2 regions of the Micromonospora sp. HM134 genome follow, and region 2 is predicted to be linked to the other one. Evidence: riboswitches for the same ligand, from Rfam matches in the RefSeq annotation. Region 2 holds a riboswitch; the other holds the start of a gene.

Region 1 (3,403 bases), 690 kb from region 2:
GCCGCCCCCGGGGCGGAGCAGGCCGCCGAGCAGCAGCGCGAGGGTGGACTTGCCGGCCCCGTTGGGCCCGAGGACGGCGAGCGCCTCGCCGGCGCGTACCGCCAGGTCGGTGGGGGCCAGCCGGGGCGGCAGGCCGAGCCGGTCGGCGGTGAGCAACTCCGCGCCGGGCGGTCCGGCGGCCGGCCGGGCCACGCTGGGGTGGCCGGGCACCCACACCCCCTCGGCGGCGAGGGCGGCCCCGTGCGCGGCGAAGACCGCCTCCGGTGTCCCGTCGGCCCGGACCCCGCCGCCGGGGGTGAGCACCACCACCCGGTCGACCAGGGGCAGGGCGTCGGCGACCCGGTGTTCGACCAGGACCAGGGTGGTGTCGGGGTCCAACGCGCCGGCCACCGCCGTGCGGACCAGTTCCCCGCCGGCCGGGTCGAGGTTGGCGGTCGGCTCGTCGAGCAGCAGCAGCCCCGGCCGCAGCGCCAGCACGCCGGCCAGGGCGAGCCGCTGCTGCTCTCCGCCGGACAGCGCCGCGGTGGGCCGGTCCCGGTGGTACGGGAAACCGACCCGGCGCAGCGCCTCGTCCACCCGGGGCCAGATCTCGTCGCCGGGCACCCCCCGGTTCTCCAGGCCGAACGCGACGTCGTCCCCGCAGCGGGCCATCACGAGCTGGGACTGCGGGTCCTGGAAGACGGTGCCGACCCGCTCGCGGGCCTTGGCCGGGTCGAGGCCGTCGATCTCGACGGTGCCCTCCTGCTCGCCGGAGTCCGCCGGCAGCAGCCCGGCCAGCGCGGCCAGCAGGGTGCTCTTGCCCGCCCCGGACGGCCCCAGCAGCAGCACCCGTTCCCCGTGGTCGATGCGCAGGTCGACCCCGCGTACCGCCCAGGCCCGCCGCCCGGCGTGCCGCCAGCCGAAGCCGACCAGCCTCACCCCGGCCACGCCGTCGACCCCTTCCCGCTCGCCACGGCAGGGTCAGACGAGCGTGCGGTCGCGGGCGGCGGGGAACCGGTCGAGCACCCCGGTCTCGGCGAGCGCCCGGGTCAGGTACCAGCCGCCGACCCCGGCGACGACGGCGGCGCTGACCACGGTCAGTGCCGCGTACGGCAGGCGGTAGCTGGTCAGGGCGTACTCGGCGTTCCAGACGAAGAAGTCGAACAGGGCGGCGCTCAGCCCGGTCATCGCCCCGGCCAGCACCGCCACCGGCAGCCGGTACGCCCGGTAGCGGAACGCGGCGAAGGCCAGCTCCGCGCCGAGGCCCTGGATCAGGCCCTGCACGATGGTGACGCCGCCCCACTCGGCGCCGAGCAGCGCGGAGACGGTGGCGGCGACGGCCTCGCAGAACAGGGCCGCCCCGGGCTTGCGGATGACCAGGCCGCCGAGCACGGCCGGGACGAGCCAGACGCCGTACATCACGGCCTGGCTGGCCGGTGCGGCGGCGAACGCCGGGTCGGCGGCCTTCCAGACCAGGCCCCAGGCCCAGAAGATGACGCCGAAGGCGACGGCGATCACGGCGGCGACCACGATGTCGATGGTGCGCCACCGGTTGGTGGTGGTGTGCTGCATGTCGGTGCCTCCCAGTCCAGCGATCGAACCAGGAGAAGACGCACGCCGCGCCCGGCGGCTGCCGGACGGCGGCGCGGCTGGAGGTCGACCGAACTCCCTGCGCTGGCATTACCCAGATCAGGTTCGAGGGTCTGCGGGCGGTGCCCGCACTCTCAGCGCTGTGCGCTCCCCTGTCGGATGTGAAGTTGTCTCGGCAGACGCTAGCACCGACCTGCGGCAACGGCCCAGCAGGTCACACGGTTCCCGGCATTCGACGTCCGGGTGGGCTGGGTAGGCTGGCGATCGTGCGGGTGGCGGCGCGGGGTCTGACGTTCGACGTACGGGCCGGTGGCCCCGAGGGCGGCGAGGTGGTGCTGCTGCTGCACGGTTTTCCCCAGCACGGTGGGGAGTGGGACGCGGTGACGCCCGCCCTGCACGCCGCCGGGCTGCGCACGTACGCCCCCGACCAGCGGGGTTACTCGCCCGGGGCGTGCCCCGTCGCGGTGGCCGACTACCGGCTGCCGGAGCTGGTCGCCGACGCGGTGGCGGTGCTGGACGCGGTGGGCGTCGACGCCGCGCACGTGGTGGGGCACGACTGGGGCGCGGTCGTCGCCTGGGCGCTGGCCGCGCGGCATCCGCAGCGGGTGCGTACCCTCACCGCGGTCTCGGTGCCGCACCCGGCCGCCTTCGGGTACGCGTTGGCCACCGACCGTGGGCAGCGGGCGCGCTCGTCGTACATGGCGTTGTTCCGCCGGGCGGGCCTGGCGGAGCGGGTGCTGCTGGCCGGGCGGGGGGTGGTGCTGCGCCGGCTGTTGTCCGGCGTCGGCGACCCGGCCCGGGTGGCCCGGTACGCCGGGCCGATGCGGTCACCGGGCGCGTTGACCGGCGCGTTGAACTGGTACCGGGCGATGTCGGGGCGGGACATGAAGGCGGTCGGTCCGGTGCCGGTGCCGACCAGCTACGTGTGGAGCGACCGGGACGTGGCGATCGGGCGGGCCGCCGCGCAGGCGTGCGCCCGGCACGTGTCGGGGGACTACCGGTTCGTGGTGTTCGACGGGGTGACCCACTGGATTCCCGACGAGGCGCCGGGCCCGTTGGCCGAGGTGATTCTCGCCCGGGTGCGCGGGGCGGTCTGAGGGGTGCCGACGGAGCGCCCCGATCGGGGATCGTGAATCGGTTTCGGGCGATCGTGGATCGGGCACAGGCGTTGCTGCCGACGGGGGGTGCCCCCGTCGGTCGTACCGTCTGAACCGGAGGTAGCGCGTGTCGAAGGAATCCGAGAAGCAGCGCTGGCAGCGCAATTTCGCCGATCTGCTCCAGGAACTGCGGGTCGCCCAGACCGGCGTGCAGATCCTCTTCGCCTTCCTGCTGACCCTGCCGTTCAGTAACGGGTTCACCCGGACCAGCGAGTTCCAGCGGGACGTCTACATCCTCGCCCTGCTGTCCGCCGCCGCGGCCACCGCGATGATCATCTCGCCGGTCGCCTTCCACCGGGCGCTGTTCCGCCAGGGCCGCAAGCCGGAACTGGTCCGCTTCGCGCACCGGATGGCCTCCGGTGGCCTGGCCTTCATGCTGGTCGCGATGGTGAGCGCGGTCCTGCTGATCGCCGATTTCGTGCTCGACACCGGCATCGCCGTGGTGCTCACCGTGATCACCGGCCTGTGGTTCCTGACCTTCTGGGTGATCCTGCCGTTCGCCCGGCGCAACTGGGGCGACGACGACATCGACGACGACGATGACGACCCGGTGGTGCTGAACGGCGACTGATCCCGCCCCCGGGTGGTGGTGGATGCGGTGGGCCGGGGGCCCGTCCGGGCCGACGGCGGCCGGGGCGGGCCCCCGGCCCGTCCGCCGGTCGGGGCCGGCCGGCGGG
Region 2 (3,403 bases):
GGCCGGTGGCGGCGAGCACGCCGGGCCGGTCGGGCAGCGGGCCGAGGATCGGCGCGTTGTCCGGGGTGCCGGGGCGCAGTCCGGCGGTCGCCTCGGTCAGCGCGTACTCGGCGAGTTCGGGGACGAGGTCGACGGCGGCGCGGAGCAGGCGCAGCACCGCCCCGGCGGTCACCTCGGTGTCGGCGCGCTCCTCGACTGTCGCCCCGAGCACCACCTCGCCGTCGTCGCGGGGGACGAGGTAGACCGGCTCGCCGTCGGCGTACCCCCGGATGACGTGCCGGAAGCCGGGCGGGCGGTGGTCGGGCGCGTGGAGCCGCAGCACCTGGCCCTTGACCGGGCGGACCGGCAGCCCGGTCAGCGCGGCGGCGCCGCAGCCGGCGGCGACCACGACGACCGGCGCGTCCACCTCGGCCAGTCGGGTCACCGCGCCGGGCAGCAGGGTCGCGCCGGCCCGTCCGGCGGCGACCCGCAGCGCGTCGACCAGCCGGCGCGGGTCGACCTGGTGGTCGCCGGGGGCGACCGCGCCGCCGCGCAACCGGGGGGTCAGCGCCGGTTCGCGCTCCCGTAGCTGCGACGGCCGCAGCGCGCTGATCGGCAGCCCCAGCCCCTGCTGGTACGACCAGAGCCGGCGCGCCTCGGCCAGGTCGTCCCCGGTCAGCCCGACGACGAGGGTGCCGTCGGTGCGGTACCCGAACTCCGTTCCGGTGGCTTCGGTCAGCTCGGCGGCGAAGCCCGGCCAGCGGGCGGCGGACTCGGTGAGCAGCCCGGTCAGTTCCCGTTCCCCGAAGTACGCCTCGGCGACCGGGGCGAGCATCCCGGCGGCGACCCGGGACGCGCCGGAGCCGGGGGCCGGGTCGTGCACGGCCACCCGCAGGCCCCGGGCGGCGCAGCGCCAGGCGATCGCCAATCCGACCGGCCCCGCGCCCACGACTGCGACGTCGGGCCGGTTCAGCACGTCAGCGCCGCGATCAGTTCGGCGGTGGCCCGGCCCGGGTCGGCGGCGGTGGACAGCGCCCCGACCACCGCCACCCCGTACGCCCCGGCGGCCCGCAGCGCCGGCACCGTGGCGACGGTGACCCCGCCGATGGCGATCACCGGCACGTCGACGGCATCGGCGACGGCGCGGATCCCGGCGGGGCCGATCGGGTCGGGCAGGCCGGTCTTGGTGGCGGTCGGGTGGCACGGGCCGACGCCCAGGTAGCTGGCCCCGGCGGCGACCGCCCGTGCGGCGGCACCCGGTTCCCGGGTGGTCGCCCCGAGCACGGCGTCGGGGCCGAGGACCCGGCGGGCCGCCGCGACGGGCAGGTCGTCCGCGCCGACGTGGCCGCCGTGGGCGTCCACCGCGAGGGCTACGTGCAGCCGGTCGTTGACCAGGCAGGTCGCCCCGTACGGCGCGCACTGCTCGCGCACCCGGCGGGCCAGGTCGTAGGCCTGCCGGTCGGTGGTGTCGTCGGTCACCCGGACCTGGACGACCAGCTCGTCGCGGGCCACCGGGAGGGCGGCCCGCAGGACGGCGAGCGGGTCGCACCCGGGGCGGGTGTCGGTGATCAGATGCAGTCGGCCGAGGGACGGCACGGCAACTCTCCTCCCTGCGCCGGCATTACCCGGATCAGGTTCGACGGTCGGGGGCTCTCAGCCCCCCTCTCAGCCCGGTGTACCGGGCTCCCGTGGGTCACGTGCCTGTGACCGTACGACAGATCCGCTGATCCGCCAAGGGGTGTTAGATTGATCCAGCAACGTCGATGGCTACTATTTTGGGCTTGTATCCACATAAGCCGGAAAAGCGAGTCGCCGATACCGAATCGTTACATGCTCATGCCTTGCCGGAAACCAATCCAGCGGCGCTAATTTGTTCAACCGATCGACATTATTCCGGTGCGAAGCCTCGGCGTGGCCCGCACCTGATCGCCACCGGTGCGGACCTCGGCGGGCCCACACCGATCCGACCGGGGACGGTCTGCGGCGAGTCGTCCCCATGCCCCCACCACTGTCCAACGCGGACAAAAGGAGCATGGAGTGTCTCCATCCCGCCATCGCCGCGCACGTCGCGGTCCACTGGGTGCCGGTCTACTGGCCCTCTCCCTACTCGCCAGCGGTCTGATCGGCGGCACCGCCGCCCAGGCCGCTCCCGTCGCGCAGGCCCGGCCCCAGGCCGCACCCGCGCCGGCGGCGGCAGCCGCCGCCGAACCGTTCTCGGTCCTGGTCTTCTCCAAGACCGCTGCGTTCCGGCACGACGCCATCCCGGCCGGCATCGCCGCGATCCAGAAGCTCGGCACCGAGAACGGCTTCACCGTCGACACCACCGAGGACGGGGCCGCCTTCAACGACACCAACCTGGCCAAGTACCAGGCGGTGATCTGGCTCTCCACCACCGGTGACGTCCTCGACGCCACCCAGCAGGCCGCGTTCGAGCGCTACATCAAGGCCGGCGGCGGCTACGCCGGCGTGCACGCCGCCTCCGACACCGAGTACGACTGGGCCTGGTACGGCAACCTGGTCGGCGCGTACTTCTCCGGCCACCCGGCCAACCAGCAGGCCACCGTCAAGGTCGAGGACCACGCGCACCCGTCGACCGCCGACCTGCCGGACCGCTGGTCCCGGTTCGACGAGTGGTACAACTTCCGCACCAACCCGCGTTCCAAGGTGCACGTGCTGGCCAGCCTGGACGAGAAGTCCTACAGCCCGGGCGCCGGCGCGATGGGTGCCGACCACCCCACCGCCTGGTGCCAGGACTACGACGGCGGTCGGTCCTGGTACACCGGCGGCGGCCACACCCAGGCGTCGTACACCGAGCCGGAGTTCCTCAGCCACCTGCTCGGCGGCATCCGCACCGCGGCCGGGGTCGAGAACGCCGACTGCGGCGCCACGAAGACCTCGAACTTCGAGAAGGTCACCCTCGACAGCAACACCAACAACCCGATGGAGCTGGACATCGCTCCGGACGGCCGGGTGTTCTACGCCGAGCGTGACGGCCGGGTGCAGATCGTGAAGCCGGACACCGGCAACACGGTCACCGCGACCCGGCTGGACGTCTTCACCGGCAACGAGGACGGCCTGCTCGGCCTGCGCCTCGACCCGGACTTCGCCACCAACAAGTGGATCTACCTGTACTACGCACCGGCCGGTGGCGCCCCGCGCAACTACCTGTCCCGGTTCACCGTCAACGGTGACACCATCGACAAGGCCACCGAGAAGGTCGTGCTCCAGGTCGACACCCAGCGCAACACCTGCTGCCACGCCGGCGGCAGCATGACCTTCGACTCGAAGGGCAACCTGTACCTCGCCACCGGCGACAACACCAACCCGTTCGAGTCGAGCGCCTTCACCCCGATCGACGAGCGGGCCGGCCGGCAGGACTACGACGCGCAGCGCAGCGCCGGCAACACCAACGACCTGCGCGGCA

What was found. A riboswitch is a leader RNA that binds a small molecule or an ion and turns the genes downstream of it on or off. The one in region 2 is predicted to bind thiamine pyrophosphate.
Region 1: it holds a riboswitch for thiamine pyrophosphate, as region 2 does, so the genes downstream of both, FJK98_RS25580 (ECF transporter S component) here and thiE (thiamine phosphate synthase) in region 2, are expected to answer to the same signal.

The regions. Positions count from the first base shown of each region.
Region 1 is NZ_CP041061.1:5,926,454-5,929,856, reverse strand. It holds gene FJK98_RS25585 (ABC transporter ATP-binding protein) at 1-927, opposite strand, end outside; gene FJK98_RS25580 (ECF transporter S component) at 961-1,551, opposite strand; TPP riboswitch at 1,628-1,733, opposite strand; gene FJK98_RS25575 (alpha/beta fold hydrolase) at 1,836-2,666, shown strand; gene FJK98_RS25570 (DUF6328 family protein) at 2,794-3,297, shown strand.
Region 2 is NZ_CP041061.1:6,619,951-6,623,353, forward strand. It holds gene thiO (glycine oxidase ThiO) at 1-955, opposite strand, end outside; gene thiE (thiamine phosphate synthase) at 949-1,575, opposite strand; TPP riboswitch at 1,570-1,678, opposite strand; gene FJK98_RS28705 (ThuA domain-containing protein) at 2,017-3,403, shown strand, end outside.